DNA from 4 places in the Blastococcus sp. SYSU DS0828 genome. Region 1 is predicted to be linked to each of the others. Evidence: riboswitches for the same ligand, from Rfam matches in the RefSeq annotation. Region 1 holds a riboswitch; each other region holds the start of a gene.

Region 1 (7,597 bases):
CGGCGCAGGAGGACGTCGCGCTGGGGCGGGAGCTCGTCGCGCCCGGTGGCTCCCGGGACGGCACCCACCGGGCCGCCCTGGTGGACGGCGCGGTCGCCGGCGCGCTCCGGCTGATCCTCCCGCGCAAGGACAACCCGACGCTGGCGGTGGTGGACCTCGCGGTGCACCCGGCCTCCCGGCGCCGTGGCCTCGGGAGCGCGCTGCTGGCCGAGGCCCGGGTACTCGCCGCCGCGCACGGCCGCAACTCGCTGGTGAGCGAGGTGGACGAGCCCGGCCCCGGGGCGCCGGGCCGCGCCTTCGCCGAGCGGCACGGCTGGTCCTGCGACCTGGTGGAGACCCGCCGGGAACTGGTGCTGCCGGTCGACGAGGACCGGCTGGGGGCGCTCGAGGCCGCGGCCGGCGCCGGGTACGAGATCGTCACCTGGCGGGACCGCACCCCGGACGCGCTGCTGGCCGACCGGGCGCTGCTGGAGCGGCGCATGACCACCGACGCACCCCACGGCGATCTGCCGGTGGGGGAGGAGGAGTGGGACGGGGACCGGATCCGCGAGTACGAGCGGACCCACGTCGCCCGGGGCCGGACGGTGCTCAGCGCGGGCGCGGTGATCGGCGGCCGGCTGGTCGGCTTCACCGACCTGCAGATCCCGCTCGCCCAGCCGGCGCTCGCCCAACAGGGCGGCACGCTGGTGCTCCGTGAGCACCGGGGGCACCGGCTCGGCGCCCGGATGAAGGCGGCCGTGCTGCGGGAGCTGGCAGCGGGGTTCCCCGGCGTCCGGCGGATCAGCACCTACAACTCCGAGGGCAACACGCCCATGGTCGCGGTCAACGAGGCGCTGGGTTTCCGCCCCGCCGGCGCGCTGTCGTCCTGGTCGACCCGTCTCTGAGCCGGGCGGTCCCACCGCCGCCGGCCGCGTGCGGTTGACTGCCGGGGTGGACCGTTCCATCCCTGCGGAGTTCGTCCGCGCCCACACCCGGCCGGTCCGGCCGGACCTGGTGCCCGAGGTGGAGCTGCTGGTCGCCGCCGACGTCGTCGCCCTGTGGGAGGCGATGGAGGCCGAGCACGGGCGCACCTCCACGGACCCGCCGTTCTGGGCCGCGGCCTGGCCGGGCGGCCAGGCGCTGGCCCGCCACGTGCTCGACCACCCCGGCCTGGTGGCCGGGCGCACCGTGCTGGACCTGGGGGCGGGCAGCGGCCTGGTCGCGGTCGCGGCGGTCCTGGCCGGCGCGACCGCGGTGCTCGCCAGCGACGTCGACCCGTTCGCGCTGACCGCGATCGCCGTCAACGCCGAGCGGAACGGCACCCCGGGCATCACGCCCGCCGGCGACGTGCTCGGGGGCGAGCCGCCCGACGTCGCGGTCGTCCTCGCCGGCGACGTCTGCTACGACCGGGAGATGACCGACCGGGTGCTGCCCTTCCTCGAGGCGGCCCGGGCCGGCGGTGCCGAGGTGCTGATCGGTGATCCCGGGCGGGTGTACCTCCCCGAGGACCGGCTGGAAGCGCTGGCGGTCTACGACGTGCCCGACACCGAGCCGTCGCCCACCGGGCCGGTGCCGGTGCGCCGGACCACGGTCTGGCGGCTCCCCTGACGGTCACCTCCCGTTCCTTTTCCCGCCAGGGGATTGTCACGAACGGATAACGCTGGTTACCGTGGGTCCCGCCCGGCCGGTCGTTCTCTCCCCATCCGGGGGAGGTCCGCCGGGCGCCGCCGAGTCGCCCGCCGAGGGCGAGCCGGGGACCCACCGAAGTACTGGGGTGAATCGCGCGCCGGGGCACGTCCTGGCGCGGGTAGGGCCGCTTCCCGCCCGAATCCGTCAGCTAACCCGGTAGGCGGCACGACGGAAGAAACGGAGAGCCGCCGCATGGCGAGCCTGCGGGCCCACCTTGCACGGAACCGCAGCCGGTACGGAGCCTCGCGCGCGCCTTCCCCGCGCTGAGCGCCCGGGCGTACGCCCGACACCGCTGCCCCTCGACCATCCCCGCAGCAGTTCCCGCCGCCGTCGCCGGCCCTGCCGCCCCCTGCCCCTGGAGCAGTTCCTCCCCATGAACCTTCGCGCCACCTCGATCACCCGTGCTCTCCGCCCCACGACCGGGCGCCGTTCGACGAAGACGGTCCGCCGTTCCGCGCTGCTGCTCCTGGCGGTCGCCGCGGCAGGCGGCCTGCTGGCCAACGGCGTCGTCGCCGACGAGCCGGTCGCCCAGGCCGAGCCGGAGCTGGCCTCCGTCAGCGTCGCCGAGCAGCTCGGCATCACCGACGAGACCCCCGCGCCCGACGTGACGGTGGCCGCGGCCGACACCCTCGGCCAGCTGGCCGCGAGCCGCAGCGAGCGCGCGGCCGAGCAGGCCGCCGCAGCGGAGGCGCGGGCCGCGGCCGAGCAGGCCGAGCTGGACCGCCGTGCCGCCGAGGAGGCCGCCCGCCGCGCCGCCGAGGAGGAGGCCGCGCGCAAGGCCGCTGCCGAGGAGGCCGCCCGCAAGGCCGCTGCCGAGGAGGCCGCCCGCGTGCAGGCGGCCCGGGAGCAGGCCGCCCGCACCCCGGCGCCGGCCGCACCAGCCCCGGCCCCGGCCCCGGCTCCGGCTCCTGCCCGGAGCGCTCCCGCGCCGGCCGCCGCGGCCCCGGCCGGCTCCTTCCAGGAGTACGCGATGGGCAAGCTCGGCGGCTCGGGCAGCGAGTTCAGCTGCCTGGAGAGCCTGTGGGGCAAGGAGAGCGGGTGGAACCCGAACGCCCAGAACCCGCGGAGCACCGCCTACGGCATCGCGCAGTTCCTCGACTCCACCTGGGCCGGGACCGGCATCGCCAAGACCTCCGACGGCTACCGGCAGATCGACGCCGGCCTGATCTACATCAACAACCGCTACGGCTCCCCGTGCGGCGCGTGGTCGCACTCCCAGGCCACCGGCTGGTACTGAGCGGGCCTCTGCCCCCGCCCCTCGCCCGCGCGGGGCGGGACCCTGCGGCGAGGCCGTTCCAGCACGTCACCACGCTCGGGGTGGTCTTCGGACGGGGGCGTCCCCGCTGAGGCATTGGAGGCTTTACCTGCGTCGTCGGCCCCGAGGACGCAGGTAGAGCTTCCAATGCCCGGGGTCGGCTCAGCGCAGCCGAGCCTCGGCTCCAGGCCTAAGGTCGGTGCAGCGTGCACGGAGGGGGAGCGATGACCGAGGCCGACGACGCCGACCGGACCACCCCGCAGAGCGGGATCGTCGGGCGGTCGATCGACGAGTTCGTGAACCAGCTGCGGTTCTTCTCCGATCGCGCCCGCAACCTCGCCGGGAATGCGACGTCCCGCCTCCCGCTGCCGGCCCTGCCCAGCCCGCCCGGGGCGATGTCGGCGGCCCAGCTGCGCGCCGTCAAGGAGATGGTGACCGCGCAGCGCACCTCGATCGCCGCCATGCGCGCTCAGCTCGACGCGTTCGACCAGCAGCTCGCCGTCTTCGAGCGGATCCTCGACCCCCTGGTCGAGTGGAGCACGACCTGGGCGCGGCTGGAGGAGGCCGTCGGCGACATCGTGCGCCGGGAGCCGCCCGTCGAGCAGTGACGGTCAGCCCGCCAGCGACCTGACGAGCAGCACCGCGCCGGAGAGCAGGCACAGCACCAGGGCGGCGCGGCGCATGGCCGGCAGGGCCAGCCGCCGGCGCAGGGGTCCGGCGAGGAGGAAGCCGGTCAGCACGAACGGCACCAGCCCCGCACCGGTGAGCAGCCCGCCCCCGTCGAGCTCGCCGCCGGCGACCAGCACGCCGAGGGACAGCAGCGTCGTCCCGACGAAGAACACCGACAGGTTCGCCCGCTGGGCGGCCGGGGTGGGCGCGCGGTAGGTGACCACCAGGGGCGGTCCGGGCGTCGCCGCGACAGTCGAGAGCGTCCCGGAGGCGAAGCCGGCGACGGTGAGCGCGCGCCGCCCGCCCGGCAACCGCACCCCGGCGAGCGACGCGCCACAGGCGAGCAGCACGACGACAGCAACCGTTATCCCCAACAACCGGCCGTCGATGACCTGCACCAGCCCCAGGCCAGCGACAACGCCGGGGGCCGAGGCGAGCATCGCACCGCGGAGGTTGTCGAGCTCCAATGCGGACCGTTCGCGCCACACCACCGGCAGCAGCGCGGTCAGCGTGCCCACCAGCAGCGGGCCGGGCACGAGAGCGGGCTGCACCAGCAGCACCAGCGGTCCGGCGAGGAGGCCGAAGCCCATGCCGGTCGCCGTCTGGACGACGGACGCCACCAGCACCGCCAGGCCGCACGCCAGGAGTGCGAGCGGGTCGGTGGCCAGCTCCACGCTCAGTAGCCGTCGTCCTCGTCCTCCGGCGGACGACGACGGAGCAGGCCGGTGACCGAACCCACCCGGCTCTGCGCCTGGCGCAGCCCGTGGACCAGGGGCATGAGGTCGTCGTGGATCCGGCGCAGCGTCTCGGGCACGGTGTCGACGGCGGGGTCGTCGAGCACGCGACCGACCCGCTCGATGCCGGGGCGCAGCGCCCGCACCGGCTCCTCCAACTCCTCGAGCAGGCTCTCCAGGCGTTCGGTGATCCGCTGCGCGGAGGCGATCGTCTCCCGGGCGGACGTGGTGGCGGCGGTCAGCTCGCGGACCGTGCCGTTGAGGTCGGCCAGCGTCCGGGGGAGCTGGGAGAGCGCCTCGGTCTGGGCCTGGAGCAGCGCGAGCAGCTCGCCGAACCCGGGGATGCGGGGCATGCCGAGACCGCGGAAGGGATCCACCTGGCAACCGTCGGCGACCGGTGCCGCGGGCGCAACCCGGCGACCGGGCGTAGCGCCGGCGACCGGCCGCGCCGGGCGGTGGGGACCCTTGCGCGCGGTCGATCAGGCGGCGTCGGTGAACGCGACGCGCGCCCACCGGTCGAGCGCCAGCAGCTGCCAGGCCCGCTGGACGAGCGGAGGCGCGTCGCGCAGCTCCACCCGGACTCCGGCGTCGGCCAGGGACCGGGCCCAGCGGGCGATCGCCCGGCAGCCGGCCACGTCGGCGAACCGGAGCCCGGAAAGATCCAGGGTGCAGGCGTCGCCCTCGATCGGGACGGCCCCCAGGATCCCCGCCAGCCGCTCCGCGCAGGCGACGTCGAGGTCCCCGACCAGCGCAATCCCGTACCGGTCGACGTAGGCGCGGAAGGCCGGCGGCGCGGACGGTGCGCTGAGCTGCGCCGCCGGGCGCACGTGGTCGCACCCCCGCGGCGACGCGCCCTCGCTCAGCGGAACGTGCGCGTGCATGTGCACAGCGTAGGCGCTTCGGGGGCGGCGGGCCAGGCCGAACGGCTCACAGCGCCTTGAGGATCGCCTCCACCTGCTCCCGGGCGTCGCCGAAGAGCATCCGGCTGTTGTCCCGGAAGAACAGCGGGTTCTGCACGCCGGCGTAGCCCGTGTTCATGGACCGCTTGAACACGACCACGTGCTCGGCCTCCCACACCCGCAGCACGGGCATGCCGGCGATCGGGCTGGTGGGGTCGTCGGTGGCGGCCGGGTTGACGGTGTCGTTGGCGCCGATGACCAGCACCACCGAGGTGTCGGCGAGGTCGTCGTTGATCTCGTCCATCTCCAGGACGACGTCGTAGGGCACCTTGGCCTCGGCCAGGAGCACGTTCATGTGCCCGGGCAGGCGCCCGGCCACCGGGTGGATGCCGAAGCGCACGTCGACGTCCTGCGCACGCAGCTTGCGGGTCAGCTCGGCGACGGCGCTCTGCGCCTGGGCGACCGCCATGCCGTAGCCCGGGGTGATGACCACCGACTTCGCGTTCCGCAGGAGCTCTGCGGTCTCCTCGGCCGAGATCTCGGTGTGCTCGCCGTAGTCCACGTCGGAGGCGGCCGCCGCGCCCTCGTTGCCGAACCCGCCCGCGATGACCGAGAGGAACGAGCGGTTCATCGCCTTGCACATGATGTAGGAGAGGTAGGCGCCGGAGGAGCCGACCAGGGCGCCGGTGATGATCAGCAGGTCGTTGCCCAGCAGGAAGCCCGATGCGGCAGCGGCCCAGCCGGAGTAGCTGTTGAGCATCGAGACGACGACGGGCATGTCACCGCCGCCGATCGAGGCCACCAGATGCCAGCCCAGCGCCAGGGCGAGGACCGTCACGACCGACAGCACGAGCAGGTTCGGCTCGACCACGAAGACGACGGTCAGGACGGCGAACAGCGCCAGTGCGCCGAGGTTCAGCCAGTTGCGCCCCGGGAGCATCAGCGGGTTGCTCTTCATGCGCGCGGAGAGCTTGAGGAAGGCGACGATCGAGCCGGTGAAGGTCACCGCGCCGATGAAGACCCCGACCACGACCTCGCCGGAGTGGATGCCGGCCTCGGCCCCGGTGAGCAGGGGGCCACCGTCCTGCGGCTCGACGCCCTCGACCGACAGGTAGCCGTTCCAGCCGACGAGGACTGCGGCCAGGCCGACGAAGCTGTGCAGCAGCGCGATGAGCTCCGGCATGCCGGTCATCTCGACCTTGCGGGCCCGCCACAGACCGATCGCGGCACCGATCGCCACGGCGACGACGAGCAGGGTGAGCCCGACGGCCGAGATGTCCTGCGTGGCCACGCCGATGGTGGCCGCCAGGGCGATCGCCATGCCGGCGATGCCGTAGGCGTTGCCCGCCTTGGCGGTCTCGTGCCGCGACAGCCCGGCCAGGCTCAGGATGAACAGCAGGGCGGCGACGATGTAGGCCGCGGCCGCGGCGCTGGTGGCGGTCATCGCGCGGCCGGGAGGGTGGTGCGGGCCGGAGCGCCCGTGCCGCGGGAGAACATCCCCAGCATCCGGCGGGTGACGGCGAAGCCGCCGAAGACGTTGATGCTGGCCACCAGGGTGGCGATGAAGGCGAGCGCCAGGACGACGCCGTCGCCGCTGCTCAGCTGCAGCAGTGCGCCGACCACGATGATCCCCGAGATCGCGTTGGTCACCGACATCAGCGGGGTGTGCAGGGCGTGGTGCACGGCCCCGATGACGTAGAAGCCGACGACGACGGAGAGCGCGAACACCGTGAAGTGCCCCACCAGCTCGTCGGGGGAGTAGGCGGCCACCAGGAACAGCAGCGCCGCGGCCAGTCCCACGAGGGCGAACCGCCGCGCCGGCGCGGGCGTCTTCTGCGGCACGCTCGGCGCCCCTGCGGTGGCGCCGGCCGGGGGAGCGGGCGGAGGTGGTGGTGCCGCGGAGACCTGCACCGGTGGCGGGGGCCAGGTCTTCTCGCCCGCGCGCACGACGGTGATCGCCCGCTGCACGACGTCGTCGAAGTCCAGGACGAGGTGCCCGTCCTTGGCCGGGGTCAGCAGCTTCAGCAGGTTGACCAGGTTGGTGCCGTACAGCTGGGAGGCCTGCGCGGGGAGCCGGGCGGGCAGGTCGGTGTACCCGATGATCGTGACCCCGTTCTCGGTCACGACCACCTCGTCGGGCACGGAGCCGGCCACGTTGCCGCCCTGTGCCGCGGCCATGTCCACGATCACCGAGCCCGAGCGCATGGCGGCGACCATCTCCTCGGTGATCAGCCGCGGGGCGGGCCGGCCGGGGATCAGGGCGGTGGTGATGACGATGTCGACGTCCTTCGCCTGCTCGGCGTACATCTGCGCCGCCCGCCGGTTGAAGTCCTCCCCCATCTCCCGGGCGTAGCCGTCGGCGCTGACCTCCT
Region 2 (7,597 bases), on a different contig from region 1:
CGCTCCCCCGCGGCCGCCACCGCCGCAGGGGCGGGCTCGGCCCGGCCCGCGGCGGCGGTCGCGGCGGCGAACGCGTGCACTGTCGTCGTCCGGCGTCGCGGGGGACGGCGGACACCCAGCCGCTGCTGCACCCACACCCGGGAGATCCCGGCCGCGGCGAGGACGACCACCACGAGCAGCAGCTTGACCGCGAGCAGACGGCCGTACGTCGTCTCCACCAGCGCGGTGGGGGACGCGACCTCCCGCACCGACTGCACGATCCCGGACACGACGAGCGCCACGACCGCGCCGAACGCAAGCCGGGAGAACCGTGGGAGGGCGGCGGCCACGTCGCCCGGTGCGGCGCCCGGCCGCACCGCGGCGGCGAGCAGGCCGGCGAGCCCGCCCAACCAGACCGCCATCGCCCCCGCGTGCACCGCCGCGACCAGCACGGCCAGGACCGGCCACGGCCCGGCGACCGGGTGGCCGACCGCCGCGGTCGCCAGGACCAGTCCGCCGCCCAGGGCCGCCACCCCGACGGCGGTCCCCCGCCCCGGTGGTGCGGCAGCCCGCCAGGCACGGCGCAGCGCCAGCAGCAGGGCGACGGCCAGGGCGGCGCGCGCGAGGGCGGACCAGCCCGCGCCCGTCCGCGCCGTGGCGCCGAGCAGCGCGGGGTCGGCGATCGCGCCGAGCCCCGCGCCCGCGGCATAGGGGCCCTGCAGGAGGAACCCGGTGGCCGCGGAGAGGGCGACCGCGGCGGCCCCGCCGAGGGCCATGCGCCGCAGCCGCGCGGTGCCCCGCCCGGTCGGCCAGCAGGTGGCGACCAGCACGGGCACCCCGAGCGCCAGCGCCAGCCCGGCGTAGCCCACCCAGCGCGCCACGGGCAGCAGCAGTCCGACGACCGGGTCGGTCGCCGGCGCCGCGTCCGCCGCGTCGGCGCCCAGCAGCTCGCCGTCGCCGACGACGAAGGAGAAGGCACCGGAGACCGGGTGCGAGTCGGCCGAGACCACCCGGTAGGTGACGAGGTAGCCGCCGTCGGGCAGGTCCCCGCGCAACGGGATGGTGACGACGTCGCCGTCGACGGAGGCGTTCCCGGAGTCCACCCGCTGCTGGTCGGCGCCGAGGACCCGGGCGTACCCGGCGCCCAGCGAGACGCCCTCGGAGAACCGCAGGGTCACCTCGTCGGGCGCGGCGTCGAGCCGCGCGCCCTCCCCCGGGGTCGTGGAGACCAGCGTGGCGTGCGCAGCCGCAGGGCCGGCCGTGCCGATGCCCGCACCGAACCAGCCGAGAACCAGCAGCGCGAGCAGGAGGGCGGTGCGCCTCACGCGGTCACCCGCCGGTCGGCGACCGCGGGAACGGGACGATGCCGGCGGCCCCGCCACGCGACGGTCGCCACCAGCGCCGTGCCGGCCACGAGCAGCAGGTGGGCCAGCGCCCGGTCGGTGTGCACGTGCCCGGCCTGCAGGTCGGCAACCGTCACCGGGAGCAGCAGGGCCACGAAGGAACCCAGGAAGGGCAGCCCGCCGGCCGCCAGCCGCGGACCGGCCGCGACGGCCAGGAACGCCGCGGCCAGCGCCAGGTTCCAGGCGCCGCTCTCCCGGGCCATGTGCACCGGGGCGCTCATCGCGCCGGCGCCGGAGGCGAGCACCGGCCAGGCCAGCGTCGCCTGCGCCACCCCGACGGCGAGCAGCGCCAGCCGCACCGCCGTGTCCGCCAGCCGGGCGCGCGCGGCCGCCCGCGCACCCGGGAGCTCGCGCGGCAGCGCCGAGAGGACGCTCGCAGTGAGGTCGGGCACCGACGGGGCCGGCGCCAGCCGCGCTCGGCGGGTCACGCGCTCGGCGGCGGCGGCCCAGGCCGCGCACCCGCGGCACGTGGCGAGGTGCGCGTCGAGCTCGTCGGCGGGCATCCCGAGCGGCTCGCCGTCGAGCCGCGCGGAGAGCGCCTCGCGGCAGGTGTGGCAGGACATGGTTGATTAGTCGCCGCCGGGCATCGCCCGGTTCCGGGCCTCCCGGGTGACCTGCGACACGCTGACGAGGACATGGACGACCTGGCACGCCTGGCCGCGGACGCCGCCGACGGCGACCCGCTGGCTGCGGCCACCCTCGTGCGGGAGACGCAGTCCGACGTCTGGCGGCTCTGCGCCGCGCTCGGCGACCGGGCCTCCGCCGACGACCTGACGCAGGAGACCTACCTGCGGGCGTTCGGCTCCCTGCACCGCTTCGAGGGCCGGTCCTCGGTCCGCACCTGGCTGCTGGCCATCGCCCGCCGGGTCTGCGCCGACGCGCTGAAGTCCCGCCGCCGGCGCCGGCTGACCCTGGTCCGGGAGTCCGCCGACCTGGAACTGCTGGCCCCGCCGGGCGCCGCGGACGCCGTCGGCGAGGGCGCCGCGGTCGCCGACCTGCTGGCCCGGCTGGCCCCCGACCGGCGCGAGGCGTTCGTGCTGACGCAGCTGCTGGGACTGCCCTACGCCGAGGCCGCGGAGGTCGCCGGGTGCCCCGTCGGCACCATCCGCTCCCGGGTGGCGCGGGCCCGGGACGACCTCGTGGAGTCCCTCGCTGCGGTGCGCGAGGACGCCGGCCCGGGCGAGACCGCGCACAGCTGAGCGCGCGGCGCCGGCACCCGCACCTCGCCGTGCCACAACGGGCCCATCGCGCGCACCCGCCACCGCCGTCCCACGCGTCGGGACCGGATCTGCGCCTAAGTGCATCGATCTGGTAGACATTGCGCCGTGACGCGGACGACGATGCTGCTCCTGGTGAGCCGCCGGCACGTCGACCTGCTGCGCGTCTGCACCGCCGCCTGTCCGGGCTGCTGAGCCCCCGCGCCTCCCCGGCGCCACCACGTCTCGCCCTCGCCTCACACGGTCGCCGCTGCGCGCCCGCGTCCTGAGACCCCGGAGCCAGTGCCCGTGAAGACCCTGATCCTGCTCGCCCTCGCCGGGTTCGGTGCCCAGCTCGTCGACGGCAGCCTCGGCATGGCCTACGGCGTCACCTCGACGACCCTGCTGCTGGCCATCGGCACCAACCCGGCCGCGGCGTCGGCGACCATCCACCTCGCCGAGATCGGCACCACGCTCGCCTCGGGGCTCTCGCACTGGAAGTTCGGCAACGTCGACTGGAAGGTCGTCGCCAAGGTCGGGGTGCCCGGTGCGGTCGGGGCGTTCGCCGGCGCCCACTTCCTGTCCAGCCTCTCGACGTCGGTCGCGGCGCCGGTCATGTCGCTGATCCTGGTCTCGCTGGGCGTCTACATCCTGGTGCGCTTCACGCTGCGCGGCATCGACCGGCGGAACGTCGGCAAGCCCATCCGCCGGCGCTTCCTCACCCCCCTGGGGCTGGTGGCCGGCTTCGTCGACGCCACCGGGGGCGGCGGCTGGGGACCGGTCGGCACGCCGGCGCTGCTGGCCAGCGGCCGCATGGAGCCGCGCAAGGTCATCGGCTCGATCGACACCTCCGAGTTCCTCGTCGCGCTGGCAGCGAGCCTCGGCTTCCTGATGGCGCTGGGCTCGGCGGGCATCGACCCCCTGTGGGTCGCCGGGCTGCTCGCCGGCGGCCTCGTCGCCGCGCCGATCGCCGCGTGGCTGGTGCGGCACATCCCGCCGCGCATGCTGGGCTCCCTGGTCGGCGGGATGATCGTGATCACCAACACCCGCACGCTGCTGCGCAGCGACTGGGTGGACGCCGGCGACGCCGTCAGCGCCCTGGTCTACGCAGTGCTCGCGGTCGTCTGGGTGCTGGCCGTCGTCCACTCCTACCGCCAGTACCGGCGGGACACGCGGCTGGAGTCGGCCGACGCCCTCGCCGAGGTGGCCGAGCAGAACGTGGCCGCCGACGCCACCGACTCCCGCGAGGTCCCGGTCGGCGCGGGCCGGCCCAGCGCCCCCCGCGACTGACAGGGCGCCGCACGGCACCCGCCGGCTGCTCCTAGCGGCCGGCCAGCAGGAAGGCCTCCAGCTCGGCCGGGAGGCCGGGTCCGGGCTGGTCGGCGGGGCGGTGCGCCGGCGGCGCCGGCCGCTCGTGCGTGCGCAGCCACGCCCAGGTGTCGGCGACGGTCGCCTCCAGCGCCCGCGTGGCCAGCCCGAGCTCGGCGGCCCGGGTGGTGTCGACGTCCCAGGCGGTGCGGGCGACCTCGTGGCGCAGCCACAGCGGCAGGTGCAGCCACTCCTGGACGCCGGCGGCGAGAAGGTCGGCCTCGGGCACCGGTACCCACTCCGCCGCGCTCCCGGTGACGACCCGGCAGAGCTCGAGCAGGCCGCCCAGGGTCGTCATGCCCGCCGGCCCCGTGGCGTTGACCGCACCGGTGCGGCCCTGCCCGGCCATGTCCACGAGCCAGGCGGCCAGGTCACGGGCGTCGACCAGCGCGATCGGCTGGGCGACGCCCTCGGCCGGGACGACCACCCGACCGCCGCTCGCGATGCGCTCCAGCCACCAGCCGAGGCGGTGGATCGGGTCGGAGGGGCCGACGATCAGGCCGGCACGGGCGGCGAGGAAGCGGCCACCGACGGCGGCGGCGAGCTCCCGCTCGCCGAAGGCCTTGATGGGCCCGTACTCGTCGTCCTCGGTGTCCCAGGTCGGCTCGCCGTCCTCCGGGCCGAGCGGCCCCGGCGGCCAGTTGCGGTACGCGTTGAGGCTGCTCACGAAGACGTAGGAGCGGACCCCGCCCAGCGCCGCAGCGGCGTTGCGGGCGGCGGCCCGGGTCTGGCAGGAGGTGTCGACGACGAGCTCGGGCTCCCACTCCCCCAGCGCGCGCGGCAGCGCGCCGGGGTCGTCGCGGTCGCCGTGCAGCGCCCGCGCGCCCTCCGGCGGCGGACCCGTCAGGCCCCGGGTGAAGGTGGCGACGTCGTGCCTGCGAGCGAGCGCGGCCTCCACCACGTGCCGGCCGAGGAAGTGGGTGCCGCCGAGGACGAGGAGTCTCATGCCGAGCACTCCAGCCCGGTCGGCGCCCGCGCGTCCAGGGAGTTCGCCGGCAGCGGATCCGCCGTCGGCGGACGAGCGCTACACCGCGCGGGACACCGGCAGCGTGGGCACCTGCGGAAGGGGCGTGGAACGGGCCGCGGCGAGCACCATCTGGGGCGAGGACGGCAGGCCCCGCCGGGTGCACAGCCGCAGCGCCCGGGCGCCGGTGAGGACGTCGGTCTCCGGCGGGACGACCAGCAGGTCGGCCCGGCGGTTCCCCCCGGCCCAGGTGAGGCAGACGACCTGCGGGTCCATGCTCCGGAAGCCGCCGGCGCGGACCGTGCGGCCCAGCACCTCCAGCTTGCGGGGGGCCGGCTCCCAGGCGTCGAGGGCGTAGGTGAACCGCTCCACCCGCACACCACGCCGCTCCAGCGCCGCGATCAGCTCCGGCAGCTCCACGGCGAGGTCCCGGCTCCGCGGGAACCACGCACCGTCGAACGCCGAACCGCCCGATCCGGCGTCGGCGCGCAGGCTCACCCGGACGTCGATGCCACCCCGGAAGCCCTCGATCGCCGGAACCGTACGGGTGATCGTCGCCATGAGCGTTCGGCCGCCTTCCTCTTCCCAGGGAGCCGGGGAGACGGCTCCGAGGTCAACGTAGGACGGGTGCGAGGCGAGACTCCTCGACGGCGTGGCGGGCGCGTCGGACCGCTTCGGCCAGTCATCACGATTCGTGACCTGACGAGCACGGAGCCCGCGCCGCGGACCGTGCGCCGCCGGTACGAGCACCGCACACGGGCAGTCGGGGGCGGGCCACGGCGAGTCAGTCCGCGCGGGGCCGCCCGCGATGGAGGCTCCGCGGCCTTGCCGTCGGGGACGGCGGTCTGCCTACCGTGCTGCGTCCACCAACGGGTGGGCCCGGATGGCGGACCGCCGAACCTGCCCACCGCCACCGGACCCGTGCACACGACGGGCAGGCGCGGGGAACCCACGAGATCCTGGCCCTCGGCCTCGGGGTGAAGCCGCAGCACGCGGCCGGGCAGCTCTCGCCCGAACCCGACAGCTAACCCCGCAGGCGGCGAGAGGCTTCCCCATGCTCAAGCACCGCACGGCACGACCCGGTCGCTCCACCCGCACCTCCGCGGCGGCGGCGGCCATGGCACGTCCGGCCGTGGTCCTCGCGGCCGCCGCGGCCGCCTCCCTCGCGATCGCCGGTCCGGCACAGGCCCACCCCGGGGAGCACACGGTCGTCCCCGGTGACACGCTGGGCGGGCTCGCGGCCGCCCACGGCACCTCGTGGCAGACCATCCACGCCGACAACCTCGCCACCATCGGCGCCGACCCGAACGTCCTGCGCGTCGGGCAGGTCCTCGTCATCGGCGGATCGGGCGCCGCCCCTGCCGCCCCCGCCCCCGCCGGCGGCGAGTACGTGGTGCAGCCGGGCGACACGCTGGGCGGCATCGCCGCCCGCCACGGCACCACCTGGCAGGACGTGCACGCCCTCAACCTCGAGGTCATCGGCGCGGACCCGAACGTGCTGCGCGTCGGGCAGCGACTCACCCTCGTCGGCGGCCCGTCGGCGGCCCCGGAGCGTGCCAGCCGCGCCGCGGACCGGCCGGCCCTCGACACCGCCGCCTACGGCGCGTGGGAACCGCACGTGCGCCCCGCCGTCGCGGAGGTCGCCGCGGAGTTCGGCATCCCGACGGTGCTCACCCGCCCCGGCCACAGCCCGTCGGAGGGCCGCGCCGCCGACTTCATGGTCTACGACGACCGGGCCACGGGCGACGCGCTCAGCCAGTACGTCATCGACAACGCGGCGCGCCTCGGCGTCGAGTACGTGATCTGGCAGCAGCAGATCGCCGGGACGTGGACGGGCTGGGCCTGGCAGCCCATGGAGGACCGCGGCTCCCCCACCGCCAACCACATGGACCACCCGCACGTGGCCTTCGTGCCGGCGCCGTAACGGCCCCATGACGCAGCGAGCCCCTGCCCGGATCACCGGGCAGGGGCTCGCTGCGTCATGGGCGGATCAGCTGGGCTTGGGCTTGCGGTTCTTGGCCTTGCCGCGCTCGGTCTGGTCGAGCACCACCTTGCGGATGCGGACGCCGGCCGGCGTGACCTCCACGCACTCGTCCTCGGCACAGAACTCCAGCGCCTGCTCCAGGTTGAGGATCCTCGGCGGGATCAGCCGCTCCAGCTCCTCGGAGGTGGACTTGCGCATGTTGGTGAGCTTCTTCTCCTTGGTGATGTTCACGTCCATGTCGTCCGGACGGGAGTTCTCACCCACGATCATGCCCTCGTAGACCTCGGTGCCCGGCTGGACCATGAGCTGGCCACGCTCCTGCAGCGAGAACATCGAGTAGGTCGTCGCCACGCCCTGGCGGTCGGCGACCAGCGAGCCGGTCGGCCGGGCGCGCATGTCGCCCAGCCACGGCTCGTAGCCCTCGAGGTTGCTGTTCAGCACGCCGGTGCCGCGGGTCTCGGTCAGGAACTCGGTGCGGAACCCGATGAGGCCGCGGGAGGGGACGACGTACTCCATCCGCGCCCAGCCGGTGTCGTGGTGCACCAGGTTCTCCAGCCGGCCGCGGCGCACCGCGAGAGCCTGGGTCAGGGTGCCGACGTACTCGCCGGGGGTGTCGATGGTGACCCGCTCGACGGGCTCGTGCAGCTTGCCGTCGATCTCCTTGGTGACGACGGTGGGCCGGCCGACGGTGAGCTCGAACTCC
Region 3 (7,597 bases), on a different contig from region 1:
CCGGCTGCTCGGCTAGGCGCCTCCCGGACGGGCGGGTCGGCGGGGGCGGTGGTCGGTTCGAGGGCGCCGCGGGGGATCAGGGCGTCGTGCCCGCGGCTCGAAGGATCTGCAGCCAGGCGATCGGGGCCTCGCCGGCGACGTCGTGACCCGTGGTCAGCTCGTGTCGGACCGCGTGCGGCAGGGCGGCCTGGAGGTCTGCGGAATGTGCGGGGTCGACCAGCCGGTCGCGCGTGGGGACGACGAGCGTGACCGGAAGACGGCGTGCGGCCAACCGGGGCAGGTCGGCGGTGACGTCGACGCGACCGACCAGCTCGACCTGCGCGCGTGCGCCGGCCGGTAGGTGCTCGGTGACGTCCCGGGCCAGCTGGGCGGTGGCGTCCCGGCCGAGGGCGTGGAGCGCGGCATCCCCGGGGAACAGGGCCTCGACGAACCAGCCGGCGCCGACGGGGTCCTGCTCGAGCAGCCGCTGCCACAGCCGGCTGGTCGCCGCGAGCGACGGGCGGGCGGCAGCGAAGCCGGCGGTCAGAACCAGCGCGGTGCCCCGACCCTCGTGGCCACTCGACGCGAGATCGACGCGCGGATCGCCTGTTTGCAGGACAACAGCGCCGCCCTCGGCCGCTACCTGCAGGCGGCGGGGGTGGACGCCGGGCGCTGACCTTGCTCGACGTCGTGGGTCCGTCGTGATGGCGGCCTGTCGCGACGAGCACCCCCTGCTCCATCGTCGCGTCGCGTCGCGTCGCGCCGGCCGCCGTCCTCGCGCGATCCCGCACCGGGGACATGCGTCGGGGCCGTCCGGCGGATCGGTCGGCTCCGTCGGCGACACTGCGGGCGTGCAGCGGATCCTGCTCCGGCGCCGCGAGTCCGCGGTGGAGATGACGGAGCTCGTCGACGACGGGTCGACGGGGTCGGTCACCCGCGTCGCGGCCGGGGGGCTGCCCGCCGTCGTGGCACAGCGGGAGGCCGCTGCCGCACCCGTCCGCTGGGTGTGGGACGACACCACCCGCTGGTACCCCGCGCTGCTGGCGGCGGGAGTCCGCGTCGAGCGCTGCACCGACCTGCGGCTCGGCCACGCGATCCTGCGGCGGTCCCCGTTCGCGGCCCAGGAGCTGCTCGCCGGGGACGACACCCCTGGGTGGGACGTGCTGCAGCCCGGCCAGCCGGCGGAGTCCGCCCTCTTCCCGCTGGCCGACCCGGCGGACCGGCTCGACCCCCTGGCCGAGCAGCGGCGCCAGCAGGCGGCCCTGGCCGCCTCACCGCACGGCGACCGGCTCGCGCTGCTGCTCGCGGCGGAGTCCGCCGGCGCCCTGGTGGCCGCCGAGATGACGCACACCGGCCTGCCGTGGCGGGCGGACGTGCACGAGCGCCTGCTCACCGACCTGCTCGGCCCGCGCCCGGGAACCGGTGGGCGCCCCGCGGTGCTCGAGCGGCTGCTGGGCGAGATCCGCGCGGCGCTGGGGACCCCGTCGCTCAACCCCGATTCGCCGGCCGAGCTGCTGCGGGCACTCCAGCAGGCCGGCCTCCCGGTGGCCGACACCCGCTCGTGGACCCTCGAGCAGCTCGAGCACCCGTGCGTCCCCCCCGCTGCTCGAGTACAAGAAGCTGATGCGGCTGCTCACGGCCAACGGCTGGAGCTGGCTGGAGGCCTGGGTGCAGGGAGGGCGGTTCCGCTCGGCCTTCCTGCCGGGTGGGGTGGTCACGGGTCGGTGGGCGTCCAACGGCGGGGGTGCACTCTCGGTGCCCACGCTGATCCGCCCCGCGGCGGTCGCGGACGACGGCTGGCGATTCGTCGTCGCCGACGTGGCCCAGCTGGAGCCCCGGGTGCTCGCCGGGATGAGCGCGGACACCGCGATGGCCGAGGCGGCGCGGGCCTCGGACCTCTACGCGGGCATGGTCGCCGGTGGCGCGGTGGCGACCCGGGCGGAGGCCAAGCTGGGCATCCTCGGGGCCATGTACGGCGGCACCCGCGGGGAGAGCGGCCGCATGATGCCCCGGCTCGCCCGCCGCTACCCGCGCGCCATCGGCCTGGTCGAGGAGTCCGCCCGGGCCGGCGAACGCGGCGAGGTGGTGCACACGCTGCTGGGCCGGGGGTCGCCGTCGCCCAGCGCGGCCTGGGCGCAGCGGGCGGACGGGCTCGGCGAGGCCGCGGAGCAGGCCGGTTCCCGGGAGGACCGTGACCGCGCCCGCCGCGCCTGGGGCCGGTTCACCCGCAACTTCGTCGTCCAGGGCACCGGAGCGGAGTGGGCGCTGTGCTGGCTGGCCGACCTCCGCAACCGGCTCTGGCGGCTGGGCGGCGACGGGCCGCTGGGGACCCGGGCGCACCTGGCGTTCTTCCTCCACGACGAGGTGGTCGTGCACACCCCCGAGCACCTGGCCGGCGACGTGGTCGAGGCGGTGCGCGCCGCGGCCACCACGGCCGGGCGGCTGCTGTTCGGCGCCTTCCCGGTGGACTTCCCGCTGGACGTCGCCGTCGTCCGGTCCTGGGCCGACGCCGGCTGAACGGACTGCCGTACACCACCGACGGGGCCGGCACGGTGGCGCGACACGCGTCACGATCTGCGGAAGTGACCGCTCCCGCATTGTCACGACTGCATAACGACGGTTACCGTGGCGGAGCCCGGTCGATCGTTCTCTCCCCATCCGGGGAGGGTCTGCCGGGCGCCGCCGAGTCGCCCGCCGCCTTCGAGCTGCGGGCGAGCCGGGGACCCACCGAAGTTCTGGGGTGAATCGCGCACCGGGCACGTCCCGGTGCGGGTAGGGCTGCTTCCCGTCCGAATCCGTCAGCTAACCCGGTAGGCGGCACGACGGAAGAAACGGAGAGCCGCCGCATGGCGCGCCCCTGCACCGCCGCACCATCCCGCGCCCGCCGGCACCGCCGCCCCCCGGTGCGTCCCCGGACCTGACCGCACGCGCACCCGGCGTCCCGCCGGTCGCCCCCACCAGCGATGACCGCCGGCCGAGCCGCCGGTGCCCGGTGGCCCCGCGACCCGGCGCCGGTCCGCAGCCCGCATCCCTCGCGGTCCGCCTCGCCCGGCCGACCCCGCCGCACCAACGGAGCACCCCGAACCCATGGATCCCCGCACCACCACCTCGGGCCGTCGTGGCCCGCTCGCCCTCCGCCGTCGCCCGCCCTCGGGCCTCCGCCGTCCGGCGTTCTACCTCGGGGTCGCCGCCGCCGGTGCCCTCCTGGTCAACACCCTCGTCGGCGTGGACCCGGGCGCCCAGGCCGAGGCCGGCACCTCGCAGTCGGTGAGCGTCGCCCAGGAGCTCGGGCTCACCTCCCGCTCCGGCCCGGTCGACGTCGCCGAGGACCTCGCCCCGCTGCAGGACCTGGCGGCCAGCCGCAGCAGCCGCGAGGCCGAGCAGGTCGCGGCCCAGCAGGCCCAGGCCGCGGCCGACCAGGCCGAGCTCGACCGGCAGAAGGCCGAGGCGGAGGCCACCGCCCGCGCCGAGGCCGAGGCGAAGGCTGCCGAGGAGAAGGCAGCGGAGGAGGCCGCAGCCGCCGAGCGGGCGGCCGCGGCCCCCGCCGCGGCGACGCCCACACAGGAGGCCCGGGCCGCCGCCACCACCGCCGCCTCGGTGGCGGCCACGGCGGTCGCCCGCATCTCCAACACCGCGGGCAGCGTGAAGCCGCAGACCCAGGCCGCGGCCGACGCGGTGGTCAGCAACGTGCCCGGCGCCGCGGGGATCACCCTCGGCGGCACCCGGGCCAGCGCCGCCGACCCGGGCGGGCACCCCTCGGGCCTGGCGCTGGACTACATGGTGATGTCCGACGCCGCCCTCGGGGACGCGATCGTCGCCTACCACCGCGCCCACTGGGCCGAGCTGGGCGTGGACTACCTGATCTGGCAGCAGCGGATGCTCTCGTCCCCGGGCGGCTCGTGGCAGGCGATGGAGAACCGGGGCAGCGCGACGGCCAACCACTTCGACCACGTGCACGTGAACTACAACTGACCCCACCGCCCCGCGGCCGTGCCTAGGTGAGCCGGCGGACCACGGACAGCGGCAGCACCCGCATGGCCAGCCCGATGGGCACCCACGGCCACGCGGGGACGTAGGCCGTGGCCCGCCGGGCCTCGATGGCGGCCACCATGGCGCGGACGCCCGTCGGGGTGTCCACCATGAACCGGGTTCGCTGCTGCACGTGCTGGTTCATCTCCGACCGGATGTAGCCGGGGTAGATCACCGACACGTCCAGGCCGGGGATCCGCTCGGCCCGCAGCCCCTCGGCGAGGGACGCGACCCCGGCCTTGGTGGCGGCGTAGGTGGTCATCGACCGGCGCATGCCGCGCAGCGCCGACATCGAGGAGATCAGCACGAGGTGCCCGCGGCCCTGGCGGCGGAAGATCTCCAGCGCCGCCTCGGTCTGCGCCAGCGCGCCGACGAAGTTCGTCATCGCCGTCTCGCGGTTGGCCTCGGCCCGGCCGGTGCCCGGGGGCGCGCCCTTGCCGAGGCCGGCGTTCACGACCACCCGGTCGATCGAGCCGAACGCCGCGGCGAACGCGGTGAAGACCGTGGGCACGGCCTGGGCGTCGGTGACGTCGAGCGCCGCGGTCTCCACCCGCCGGCCGGTGGCCGAGCGGATCTCCGCTGCGAGGGCGTCCAGCCGATCGGTGCGCCGGGCGCAGAGCGCCAGGTCGTGGCCGCGGGCGGCGAACTGCCGGGCCATCTCCTCGCCCAGGCCGGAACTCGCGCCGGTGATGAGGACGACGCCGGTGTTCATGGGTGCTCCTGTCGATCGGTGCGGCGGGCCGCTGCGACCGGCCGGCACGCACGGTACGAGAGCCCGCAGGCGGATCCGCGGCCGGCACCGCGGCGGCGCGTGGGGCCGGCCGGGTTCCACCTCGTCGGCTCCGCCGGGGTTCAGACCCCCTCCGGGCGGGCACACCTGCAGGACGTACGAGTACGGGGGAGCGCGGAGGCGCCCTCTCGGCACCGACACGAGGGGACTCGGGAGTGACCACGGCCGGAACCAGCCGACGGTGCCTGGACGGCCGCTACCAGCTGCAGCAGCTCATCGCCGTCGGCGGGATGGGTGAGGTCTGGCGGGCGCGCGACCTGCAGCTCCACCGGTCCGTGGCGGTCAAGGTGCTGCGCAGCGAGTACGCCGACGACCCGGAGTTCGTGGCGCGCTTCCGCTCCGAGGCCCGGCACGCGGCGGCGTTGAGCCACCCCAACATCGCCGCGGTCCTCGACTACGGGGAGACGACCGCCGAGGACACCGGCGAGCGGCTGGCCTACCTGGTGATGGAGCTCGTGGAGGGGCCTCCGCTGTCGGCCCGGCTGGCCGAGGTGGGATCGCTGGACACCGCCGCCGCGCTCTCGCTGCTGCGGCAGGCGGCGGCCGGGCTGGCCGAGGCCCATCGGGCCGGCGTGGTCCACCGTGACGTCAAGCCGGCCAACATCCTGCTCGGCCGGGACGGCACGGTGAAGCTGACCGATTTCGGGATCTCGTGGTCGGCGGGGAGCGCGCCGATCACGGGCACCGGGCAGGTGGTCGGCACCGCCCAGTACATGTCGCCCGAACAGGCCCGGGGCGAGCACGTCAGCCCGGCGAGCGACGTCTACGCCCTCGGTCTGGTCGGCTACGAGTCGCTGGCCGGCCAGGCCGCCTTCGACGGCGACAACCCGGTCACGGTCGCGCTCAAGCAGGTGCAGGAGCACCCCGAGCCCCTTCCCGCCGAGCTGCCGCCCGGCGTGCGCGCCCTGATCGACGCCGCCCTGGTCAAGGACCCGGCGCAGCGGCCGCGGGACGGCGGCGCCTTCCTGTCGGCCATCGAGGAGGCGATCCACCGACCGGCGGGGACCGCACCGGGTCGCCGGCCGCTGGTCACGCGCCCGGTGCGGGCGGCGCGCCCCCCGTCCCGGGGCACCCGGGCGGCGCCCGGGAGGGCCGGCCGCCGTCCGGCCCTGGCCGTCGCGACGCCGCTGGCGGCGTTCCTCCTGCTCGGGGGCGGTGCCCTGTGGATCATCCCGGATCCCGGTGGGGACGCGGGCGCCGGCCGGTCCGCCGGCGCCGTCTCGACCCCCTCGGCAGCCGCGGGCGTCGTGCTGGCGCCGGCGGAGTACCTCGGCCGCCCGGCCGCCGAGGTGGCCGCTGAACTCGGCGCGCTCGGGCTGACGGTGCGGCAGGAGGAGGACGTGACCGCGGAGCAGGCCCCGGGCACGGTGACCCGCCTCGAGCCGGCCGCCGGCATGCTGCTCCCCGGCGACGAGGTGCGTCTCGGTGTCGCTGTCCGGCCGGGTGTGACGGTTCCGGAGGTGGCGCCGTCGACCGGTGGGGGTGCCATCCCGGTGGGACGCCCCCAGCCCGTGGCACCTGCCCCGGAGGTGCCGGTCGCCGAGGAGCCGGTGCCGAGCGGCGCGTCAACCCGCGGCCCGGCGGAGGAGAGCGCGGATCCGGCGACGGGCACGCCCACGACGCCCCCCGCCGGGGATGCCGCCGGCCCGAGCACCCCGCCGCAGGACGGGGAGGTCATCGCCGGGCCGAGCAGCCCGCCCGACGGTGACGGGGGCACGACCGAGCCGATCACCCCGCCGGAGGACAACGGGGACACCGAGCCCAGCACCCCGCCGGAGGACGACGGGGACGCCGAGCCCAGCACCCCGCCGGAGGACGACGGGGACGCCGAGCCCAGCACCCCGCCGGAGGACGACGGGGACACCGAGCCCAGCACCCCGCCGGAGGACGACGGGGACACCGGGTCCACCACCCCGCCGGAGGACGACGGGGACGCCGGTGAGCAGACCGCCGCCCCGGAGGACGAGGACGACGACGCCCCCGCCACGGCGACGGAGCCGGCCGGCGACGAGGTGGCGCCCGCCGCCCGGATCTGACTGACCGGCACCGGCACCGGCCGGTCGGCCGGCCGTCAGAGCAGCCGGTCGAGGTCGTCCGGCCCGGGACCGGTGCCGCCGGAGTCGGGCAGGGGAGAGGTGTCGGGGACGTCGTCGTCGGGAGGCTCGGGGGCCACCGGCCCCTCGGCGTACAGGGTGTCCGGGTCCCGGGGGTCCATCTCTCGTGGCACGGATCGCGACTACCCGGCGCGGCCGGGGTGAACCCGTCGCGACGGGGCCGGCGGTTCCGGTCCCATGCTCAGGTCCCGCAGAAGGTGCGGTAGGCGCCGAAGTCCTGCGGGGCGGGCTCCGCGTAGCGCTCCAGCCCCGGCCGCTCGTCGAAGGGGGCGGTCACCACGGACAGGAGCCGCTCCAGCGGCGCCAGGTCGCCGTCGGTCGCCGCGTCCAGGGCCTCCTCGACGAGGTGGTTGCGCGGGATGTACGCCGGGTTGACGCCGTCCATGGCCGCGGCGTCGGGGGCGAGCGCCCGCCAGCGCCCCAGCCAGTCGTCGATGCCGGCGAGGTCGAGGAACAGCAGCCGGACGCGCTCGACGTCCCCCCGCGCCGCCGACCCCAGCCCGCGGAAGAACGCCGTGAGGTCGACGTGGTCCCGGGCGAGCAAGGCCAGCAGCTCCTCGGCCAACGGCCGCACGACGGTGTCCTCGACGTCGTCGGGCAGGCCCAGCTTGGCGCGCATCCCGGCGGTCCAGGCGGTCTGGTACAGCGGGGCGAAGCGGCCCAGCGACTCGACGGCGAGGGCGAC
Region 4 (7,597 bases), on a different contig from region 1:
GATCGGCCGGAGGTGACGTGGCCGCGCTGGCTAGTCTGCCGTGGTGCAGGGGGCGGCGGTGGTGCTGCCGGAGTTCTCCCTCATCGTCCTGGGGCTGGTGCTGCGCCGCTGGGCCTGGCGGTCCCCGGGATTCTGGGCGGAGCTCGAGCGCCTCGTGTACTTCGTGCTGTTCCCGGCCCTGCTGCTCCGCACCACGCTCGCCGCCGACGTCGCCGCGGCCGGTACGGGGGTGGCCCTGCTGGCGGCGGTGGGGGCGATCGCGGCGGGCGCGCTGCTCGGCGCGCTCGTGCGGTGGTTCCCGGGCATCGACCGGGTGACCGCGGCCTCGGGGTGGCAGACGGCGTTCCGCTTCAACTCCTTCCTGGCGCTGGCCCTCGTCGACGACCGCGGGCCGGCCGCGCTCGCGCTGATGGGCGTCCTGCTGGGCGTCACCGTGCCCGCGGTCAACGTCCTCGCGGTGCTGGCGCTCGCGGGAGGCACCACTGCGGCGAGCGGACGCGGCGCCGTTCTCGGCGTGCTCGGGGCCGTCGTCCGCAACCCGCTGATCGTGGCGACCGTCGCCGGGCTCGCCGGCAACGCCGCCGGCGTGGTGCTGCCGGAACCGGTCGACGCCACGCTCGGCCGGATCGCCGCCGCGGCCGTGCCCATGGGGCTGCTGACGGTGGGTGCGGCGCTGCGGATCGGCGAGCTGGCCCGCCGGGAGTGGGCGCTCTCCGGCTACCTGACGGCGGTCAAGCTGCTCGCGGTGCCCGCGGCGGCGCTGGCCCTCGTGGCGCTCCTGGGCATCGAGGGCGACCAGCGCGCCGTCGTCCTCGCGTTCGCCGTCGTGCCGCCCGCCACGGCGTCCTACGTGCTGACGGCCCGCATGGGCGGCAACGGCGGGTTCGTCTCCGCGCACATCTCCCTGGCGACGACGGCCGCGCTCGGGACCGTGCCGCTGTGGTTGCTGGTCGCGGGCTGAGGAGGAGGCGTGCGGTCCGCTAGCGTCCTGAGGCATGTCGCGGCGGCGCACGATCGCGATCACCGGCGGGATCGTCGGGCTCGCCCTGGTCCTGTCGGTCCTGATCCCGGGCAGCCCGACGCGGGTCGTCGCCCGGGGCGCCGTGCACGCGGAGTGCGTCACGTGGGTGGGCGACGAGGGGAGCCGGTCGCTGGCGGTGTACGGGGACTCGATCAGCCGCGCGGACAGCGAGCCCCGGTTCGGCTTCCACGGCGGCCGCTCCTGGTACTCCCACCTCGTCTGCTCCGACGAGTTCACCGACGGCGCGAACGCGGCCGTGGCCGGGGAGACGGCGGCGGAGGTGCTGGGGCGTCTCGAGGCCGACGCGCCGCGGGTCGACGTCCTGGTCATCCAGGCCGGCACGAACGACCTCCGCCTCGGGGTGCCGACGAGGGAGACGGTGGCGAACCTGCGCCGGGCGGTCCGGCTGGGGCAGGAGGCCGCGGGCACGGTGCTGCTGGCGACGGTGCAGCCGTGGACGGACACGGACGCCACGGCCCTGAATGCCGCGGTCCGCCGGCTGGCGGACAGGACGGGCGTCGAGCTGGTGGACTTCGCCGGCGTGCTGGGTGACCGCGACCTGACCCGGGACGGGGTCCATCCGACGGAGGCGGGCGCCCGCGCCCTGGCCGACCTGGTGGCGGATGCCGTGACCTAGACGCCGACCACAGGGGCCGCGCGCTGCCCGCAGTCCGGAGAGCTCCGGACTGCGGGCAGCGACCCCATGACGGTCGGGCCTGCTCGCCGGACCCGGCGAGCCGAGCAGGTCAGTCCATCGCGTTCAGTGACGCGACGGACTCGCGCGTCGGGCCGAAGCCGATCGGGGAGTGCTGGAGGTAGTGCGTCCGGTAGGTCCCGGCCGCCGAGTAGATGCCCTGCTTGATGTAGACGGACTGCCCCTCGTACAGGTTGGCGACCCGCTCGGACAGGACCTTCTCGCCCTGGTGCCAGACCTCGATGAGGCCCTTCGCCGGGTCGGGGGACCAGATGAACCGGACGGTGTGGTCGTTCCAGGCGCCCTTGTCGATCGTGCCGAGGTTGAAGGTCCGGACGTACTGCGCGTCGCCGGCGGTCCTGCCGCCCGTGCCACCCCGGACGTCGACCATGAGGTTCTCGTTCACGTCCGACCAGAAGTGCACGTTGGGGTTGCCGGAGTTCACCGTCTGGTGCCACTGCGTGTAGATCAGGAACTGGCCGCGCTCGTCCCAGTCGAAGTCGGCCGGGAAGAACGTGGACCAGGCCCACCACTGCTCGTCGCCGGGCCGGACGTCGCCGGAGGCGGCGATCGAGTCGCGGACCTCGGAGCGGAGGGTGCCGTGCGTGCCGTTCCAGCCGGTGTCGCCGCGCTGCACGGTGAAGAAGGCGGTGCGCTCCGAGCCGGGGTACGGGTTGGCCGTGGTGGTGCCGTACTGGTCCGACCGGAGGGCGTGGATCTCGGGCCAGGGGCCGGGGACCAGCGTCGTGGCGTCGTAGCCCCAGACCCGCGTGGGCTGGACGGCGGGCAGCTCGGACTCGGGCTCGGGCTCGGGCTCGGTCGCGGGCGGGGGCGTCGTGGTCGTCGGCGTCGTGGTCGTCGGGGGCGTGGTGGGCTCCGTGGACGGCGCCGGCGGCTCGGTGGTGGTGGGCTCGGGCGGGGGCGTCGTGGTGACCGGGGCCGCCTCGGCCGGCTGGCCGCCGGGGTAGATGTGCACCGGCTCCGTCCGCTCACCCTGCACCTTGGCGTGGTCCCGCGGCACGACCACGAAGGCGTACCGCGGGGTGGACAGCGGCAGCCGGGGCGACGTCCAGGCGGTGGCGCCGGTGGAGCCCACGATGCGACCGGCGGCGCCGGAGGTGACGTCGATGACGAGGTAGTCGCGGGCCCCGGGCACCCCCGTCCAGTCCAGCGAAGCCCGCTGATCGACGGCCTCGCCGGTGAGATCGGCCGGGGGGAGCAGCACGGCGGCGGCCTGCGTGTGCGATGTGACGGGCCGAGGGGCTGCCAGGACGGCGTCGGCGAGTCCGGCGCCGCCGATCAGGGTCAGGGCCGCCAGGACGGCCAGGTTGCGCTTGTTCATGGCGTCGGTCCTCAGATCAGGTCGAGCGGGGTCTGGACGAGGCGGTCGGCGGCATGGACGCCGCCGCCGGCATCGGTCAGGACGGCGGTGGCGACGGCGAGCACGAGACCGGCCCTCGAGGGGAGCCGGGCAGGCGCTGCAGATGCCGCTCGGACGCCGCGTCCGGGGCTGCGGCGGTGACACCACCGGTCGAACCGACGGCGGCTGAACGCTCTGTCACGCATCAATTACGCCACGTCATGAAGGCGGCGGTGCAGAGGCGCGCCGGTCGCCTTCCGGCCGCGGCGCCGGTGTGGCGCACCGCTGACGCCGAGGCGCCTACACCCATTGGGAGCCGTGTCCTTGCTCACGCGGACAGGGAGGCGCGAGCGCCAGGCACGACACCGCTGGCATGGGAGAGGTGGGGCGGGTGGGGCTCGAACCCACGACCCAGGGATTATGAGTCCCATGCTCTGACCAGCTGAGCTACCGCCCCGGACCCGCCAGCCTGCCAGACGGCGCCGCGGCGCCGCAGCCACGTCCTGGGGCCGGTGGGGCGAACTGACAAGGTCCGTTACCCCCCTGTGACATTCGGGCGATCCGCTTGTACCGTCTCTCGCGGCCCATCCGATCCCGCTCCCGAAACCCGGGGGCTCGGACGGGCCCCGCCGAACTCTGCGGCCTCACCGCCGCGGGGACCGGGGACCCACGTTCTCTGGGGTGAATCCCGCCTGCGCCACCACGGGCAGGCAGGTAGGGCATGTTCCGGCCCGAACCCGTCAGCTGACCTGGTAGGCGGATAGAGGAACGGAGACCGTCGCCTTGGCGACCTCGCACCACCTGCGCCACCACGTCCCGGCCGCGCCCGCGCGCCGGGCCCTCAGCCGCACCCGTCGGGCGGCCACCGCCGCCACCGCACTGCTGGCGCTCGCACTGCTCGGGACGTCGACCGCGGCGGCCGCGCCGGGCGACGCGCGCAGCGAGCACGACCGCGTCGAGGCGGAGGTCGCCGACATCGAGCAGCGCGTGCGCGACGCAGAGGAGCGCCTGCAGCAGCTCACCCTCCGGGCAGAGGAGGCCAGCGGCGCCGTGCTCGCCGCGCAGGCCGAGCTCGACCGCGCCCGCGAGCACGCCGACGCCATCGCCGCCGAGCTCGCCGCCGTCCGGGAGGCCGTGGCGAGTACCCAGGGTGAGGTAGCCGCCCTCGGCCGGGAGGCCTACATGGGCAGCGACAAGTCCATGAAGCAGCTGGAGATGGTGCTGCACGCCGACGGCCCGGGGGAGCTCCTCCAGCAGGCCGCGACGCTCGATCTCCTCGGTGAGGATCGCGCGCAGGTGCTCGAGGACCTGCGGGTGGCCGAGGCCCGCGAGGCCCGGCTCGACCAGGAGGCGAAGGCCGCCGTCGCCGAGCGGGATGCCGCAGCGCGCAAGGCCCAGGGCATGCAGGCGGAGGTCGACGCCCTCCTCGCGGCCGCGCAGACCGACTTCGATGCGCTCACCGCCGAGAAGGCGGCGCTGGACGAGCAGCTGCGCGAGGCGGAGATCCGCATGCTCAGCCTCCGCGGCACGGCCGACCCCGTCGCCGCCTGGTCCGAGCAGCAGGCCACCGAGCAGGCGGCCGTGGCGGCGGCTCCCGCGACCGCCGGGGCCGGCCGGCTCACCCAGGGGCGGGTCACCTCCTGCTACGGCAGCCGGTGGGGTACCCAGCACCTCGGCGTGGACATCGCCGCGCCGATCGGCACCCCGATCTTCACGCCGGAGCCCGGGGTCGTGCTGCAGGCCGGGCCGGCCAGCGGGTTCGGCCTCGCCGTCGCCATCCAGCACCACGACGGGGCCATCACCGTCTACGGGCACGTGAACCAGTTCTTCGTCTCGCCGGGCCAGGTCGTCAGCGGTGGGCAGCAGATCGCCGAGGTGGGCAACCGGGGCCAGTCCACCGGCCCGCACCTGCACTTCGAGGTGCACCTCGGTGGCCTGTACGCCAACCGGTCCAACCCGGTGCCGTGGCTGGCCCAGCGCGGCATCACCCTCGGCGGCAGCTGCGGCTGAGGCTGGTTGACGCCATCGGTCAGGATGAGCACGTGCGGACGACGGCGGGGGCGAGCCCGTGGCTGCGGGCGTGGCTCCTCGTCGCGCTGCTCGCGACCGGCGTGGTCGCCGCCCTCGCCGTCGACGTGCCCACCCTGGCGCAGGTCCGCTCGTGGGCCGACGGCGGCGGCCTCCGGACGTGGCTGCTGCTGATCGCCGCGCAGGGGGTGGTCCTGCTCGCGCCCGTCCCACGGTCGGTGCTGGCGGCGCTGACCGGAGCGGTCCTGGGGTTCGGCGCGGGCTTCGCGGTCGCCTACACCGGTGCCTTCCTGGCGGCGACCGGTGCGTTCTGGCTCGCGCGGGGCCTGGGTCGCCCGGCCGTGGAGCGGCTGGCGGGGCCGCGGCTCGGCCGCGTGGACCGGTTCTCCAGCGACCGGGGCTTCGTCGCGGTGGTGCTGAGCCGGGTGGTCCCGATGGTGCCCTTCGTCCTGGTCAACTACGCGGCGGGCCTGAGCGCTGTACGGCCGCTGACCTACGGCATCGCCACCGCCGTCGGACTGGTACCCGGCACGGTGGTGCAAGTGGGCGCCGGCGCCTCGGCCGGCGCGGTCGTCGCCTGGATGCCGACCGCCACGGTCGCCCCGGTGGTCATCGTGCTGGTGCTGCTGCTGCTTGCCGGTGCGGCCGTGTCGAGGTACCGATCCCGCACCGGCGAGCAGGTGGGCGAGGACGCGGGTCAGCGCCCGCCGAAGAACCGCCCCAGCGCGCCGCCGGCCCCGCCCACGGTGCGGGCGGCCAGCTGAAGGATCGGTCCGCCCGGGATGCCCGGCACCTGCTGGACGATCGGCGCCAGCTGCAGGAGCCCGGGCACGTCGTGGACCTTCAGTCTGCGGCGGGCCACCGCCGGTACCGGGTTCACCCGGCCGGCGGCGGCGTCGAGCAGGAGCTCGGGGGTTGCCTCCACGGCCGGGCCCTCGACGACACCCGGCGGCACCCGTCGCACCCGCCACCCGTCGTCGTCCGCGGTGAACCCCCAGCCGCCGTCGGGTGTCACCAGGCTGACGCGGCCGGCGATGCCCGACGAGGCGGCCAGTGCGCCGGTCACGTCGGTCAGCGCCGCGAGCCCTGACTGCAACACGGGGCCAGGCGGTGGTGGCGCACCGCAGGACACCAGGTCCAGCCCGTGGACGGCGAGCTCGTAGGCCTGTCCGAGGACGACGCTGAGCAGCGGCAACCGGCCGACGACCGAGACCGCGGGTGCGGTGTCGAGCTCCACCGGCTCGTCGGTCAGGTAGCGGGCCGTCGCCTCGCGGTTGCGGCGCAGGGCGGCCAGCACCTCCGCACGGGAGGCGTCGCGGTGGGCGGCGGTCACCCGAGCGTTGACCGCGTCCGGGTCGGGGGGCGTGCCGGCGCCGCCGGTCCGGGCCGAGGCGATGAGGTCGGGCAGGGCGGTGTGGTCGTCCCAGCAGCCCAGGTGCACGCAGATTTCGTGGGCCCGCCACCCGGGGAGCCGGGACCGGCGGTCGAGGTCCACCGATTCCGCCTGCGCGAGGAAGGCGTCCCACGCGTCCAGCACCATCCCCGCGACCGCGTCGCGGCCCGCCTCGGCCATGCCCTGGTGTCCGCCCACGCGGAGGCCCTACCCGGAGGCCGCGCGAGGCAGGCACGGCGCACCGTGGCGCCGGTCACCCGCCCGGGTGAGCGCGCCGTCACGCGGCGGCGGGCGCGGACCGATCGCCCCTCCGTGAGCGAGACACCGGCGCGCGACCGCCGAGCGGGCTGGGGCCACGCCTGCGGACGACGGTCGCGCCCGGCGGTCCCGGCCGTGCTGGTCGGCCTGCGGTCCGGCCTGTACCGAGCCGGGCGACGACGTCGAGGACCTGTGCACCGGGCCGACGTCGCCATGTACCGGGCGAAGAGCACCGGCGGCGACCGGGTGGGGGTCCTGGACTCCTGAGCCGGATCCGTCCACGCCGCGTGGCCCTGACGCTACGCACCGTGGTCGGCGGCGAGAAGGACGCGCTGGTCGCAGGCGTCTGGGGGTGGATGAGCGCCCCGGACGCCGACTACCGTGCGTAACGACGCTCTGGGGCGCGGCCGCTCGCGTTCCGAGCCCTCGTGGGCCGGTATGGTTCCGGCCCGCCGGGCGGACCTGTGAATTCGCTGACGCATGTGGACGCCGCCAGTAACAGATGGTATTGCCCGCTGACCAGCGACAAAGCGGTGCACCGGCGGCCGGGCGAGCGCAACTGTCACTTTCGTCCCAGGAGTCGCAGCCGGGCTGGCGCGATGGGGGCACCATCGTGCAAACTTGTCGCGGGAGCCCTGCTCCGCCACTGCCGATAACGGCGCGTCACCGAATCGATGGGTCCGTAGGGGAAGACGAGACCGATCGAGTCGATGGAGGTGCCCGGTGCAGCGACGGTCAACCCAGGGTGTCGTCTTCGTGCACTCGTGCCCGAAGGCGCTCTGCCAGCACGTCGAGTGGGCGCTGGAACGCGTCGTCGGCGCGCCGGTCTCCCTGTCGTGGGCT

The links. Region 1 has a riboswitch for cyclic di-AMP ahead of ACI79Q_RS12245 (aggregation-promoting factor C-terminal-like domain-containing protein). Riboswitches for the same ligand answer to the same signal wherever they lie in the genome.
Region 2: it holds a riboswitch for cyclic di-AMP, as region 1 does, so the genes downstream of both, ACI79Q_RS03500 (LysM peptidoglycan-binding domain-containing protein) here and ACI79Q_RS12245 (aggregation-promoting factor C-terminal-like domain-containing protein) in region 1, are expected to answer to the same signal.
Region 3: it holds a riboswitch for cyclic di-AMP, as region 1 does, so the genes downstream of both, ACI79Q_RS01300 (hypothetical protein) here and ACI79Q_RS12245 (aggregation-promoting factor C-terminal-like domain-containing protein) in region 1, are expected to answer to the same signal.
Region 4: it holds a riboswitch for cyclic di-AMP, as region 1 does, so the genes downstream of both, ACI79Q_RS08735 (murein hydrolase activator EnvC family protein) here and ACI79Q_RS12245 (aggregation-promoting factor C-terminal-like domain-containing protein) in region 1, are expected to answer to the same signal.

What each region holds. Positions count from the first base shown of each region.
Region 1 covers NZ_JBJHAK010000013.1:61,438-69,034, forward strand. The annotation lists gene ACI79Q_RS12235 (GNAT family N-acetyltransferase) at 1-884, shown strand, start outside; gene ACI79Q_RS12240 (class I SAM-dependent methyltransferase) at 931-1,587, shown strand; cyclic di-AMP (ydaO/yuaA leader) riboswitch at 1,705-1,831, shown strand; gene ACI79Q_RS12245 (aggregation-promoting factor C-terminal-like domain-containing protein) at 2,042-2,905, shown strand; gene ACI79Q_RS12250 (hypothetical protein) at 3,148-3,531, shown strand; gene ACI79Q_RS12255 (sulfite exporter TauE/SafE family protein) at 3,535-4,266, opposite strand; gene ACI79Q_RS12260 (hypothetical protein) at 4,269-4,703, opposite strand; gene ACI79Q_RS12265 (STAS domain-containing protein) at 4,806-5,207, opposite strand; gene pntB (Re/Si-specific NAD(P)(+) transhydrogenase subunit beta) at 5,254-6,669, opposite strand; gene ACI79Q_RS12275 (Re/Si-specific NAD(P)(+) transhydrogenase subunit alpha) at 6,666-7,597, opposite strand, start outside.
Region 2 covers NZ_JBJHAK010000003.1:118,119-125,715, reverse strand. The annotation lists gene ACI79Q_RS03530 (copper resistance CopC/CopD family protein) at 1-1,304, opposite strand, end outside; gene ACI79Q_RS03525 (zf-HC2 domain-containing protein) at 1,301-1,945, opposite strand; gene ACI79Q_RS03520 (sigma-70 family RNA polymerase sigma factor) at 2,018-2,581, shown strand; gene ACI79Q_RS03515 (sulfite exporter TauE/SafE family protein) at 2,888-3,868, shown strand; gene ACI79Q_RS03510 (NAD-dependent epimerase/dehydratase family protein) at 3,900-4,892, opposite strand; gene ACI79Q_RS03505 (DUF5994 family protein) at 4,971-5,471, opposite strand; cyclic di-AMP (ydaO/yuaA leader) riboswitch at 5,851-5,944, shown strand; gene ACI79Q_RS03500 (LysM peptidoglycan-binding domain-containing protein) at 5,965-6,834, shown strand; gene typA (translational GTPase TypA) at 6,901-7,597, opposite strand, start outside.
Region 3 covers NZ_JBJHAK010000001.1:274,217-281,813, reverse strand. The annotation lists gene ACI79Q_RS01325 (DNA-directed RNA polymerase subunit alpha C-terminal domain-containing protein) at 1-16, shown strand, start outside; gene ACI79Q_RS01320 (hypothetical protein) at 161-340, shown strand; gene ACI79Q_RS01315 (hypothetical protein) at 341-655, shown strand; gene ACI79Q_RS01310 (hypothetical protein) at 1,251-1,616, opposite strand; gene ACI79Q_RS01305 (bifunctional 3'-5' exonuclease/DNA polymerase) at 1,603-2,496, shown strand; cyclic di-AMP (ydaO/yuaA leader) riboswitch at 2,665-2,812, shown strand; gene ACI79Q_RS01300 (hypothetical protein) at 3,067-3,951, shown strand; gene ACI79Q_RS01295 (SDR family oxidoreductase) at 3,974-4,720, opposite strand; gene ACI79Q_RS01290 (protein kinase domain-containing protein) at 4,954-6,834, shown strand; gene ACI79Q_RS01285 (hypothetical protein) at 6,870-7,025, opposite strand; gene ACI79Q_RS01280 (protein adenylyltransferase SelO) at 7,094-7,597, opposite strand, start outside.
Region 4 covers NZ_JBJHAK010000008.1:70,654-78,250, forward strand. The annotation lists gene ACI79Q_RS08710 (alpha/beta fold hydrolase) at 1-16, shown strand, start outside; gene ACI79Q_RS08715 (AEC family transporter) at 44-961, shown strand; gene ACI79Q_RS08720 (SGNH/GDSL hydrolase family protein) at 996-1,658, shown strand; gene ACI79Q_RS08725 (heparin lyase I family protein) at 1,768-3,057, opposite strand; tRNA gene ACI79Q_RS08730 (tRNA-Ile) at 3,459-3,532, opposite strand; cyclic di-AMP (ydaO/yuaA leader) riboswitch at 3,693-3,848, shown strand; gene ACI79Q_RS08735 (murein hydrolase activator EnvC family protein) at 3,859-5,085, shown strand; gene ACI79Q_RS08740 (TVP38/TMEM64 family protein) at 5,118-5,867, shown strand; gene ACI79Q_RS08745 (maleylpyruvate isomerase N-terminal domain-containing protein) at 5,801-6,694, opposite strand; gene ACI79Q_RS08750 (DUF3145 domain-containing protein) at 7,478-7,597, shown strand, end outside.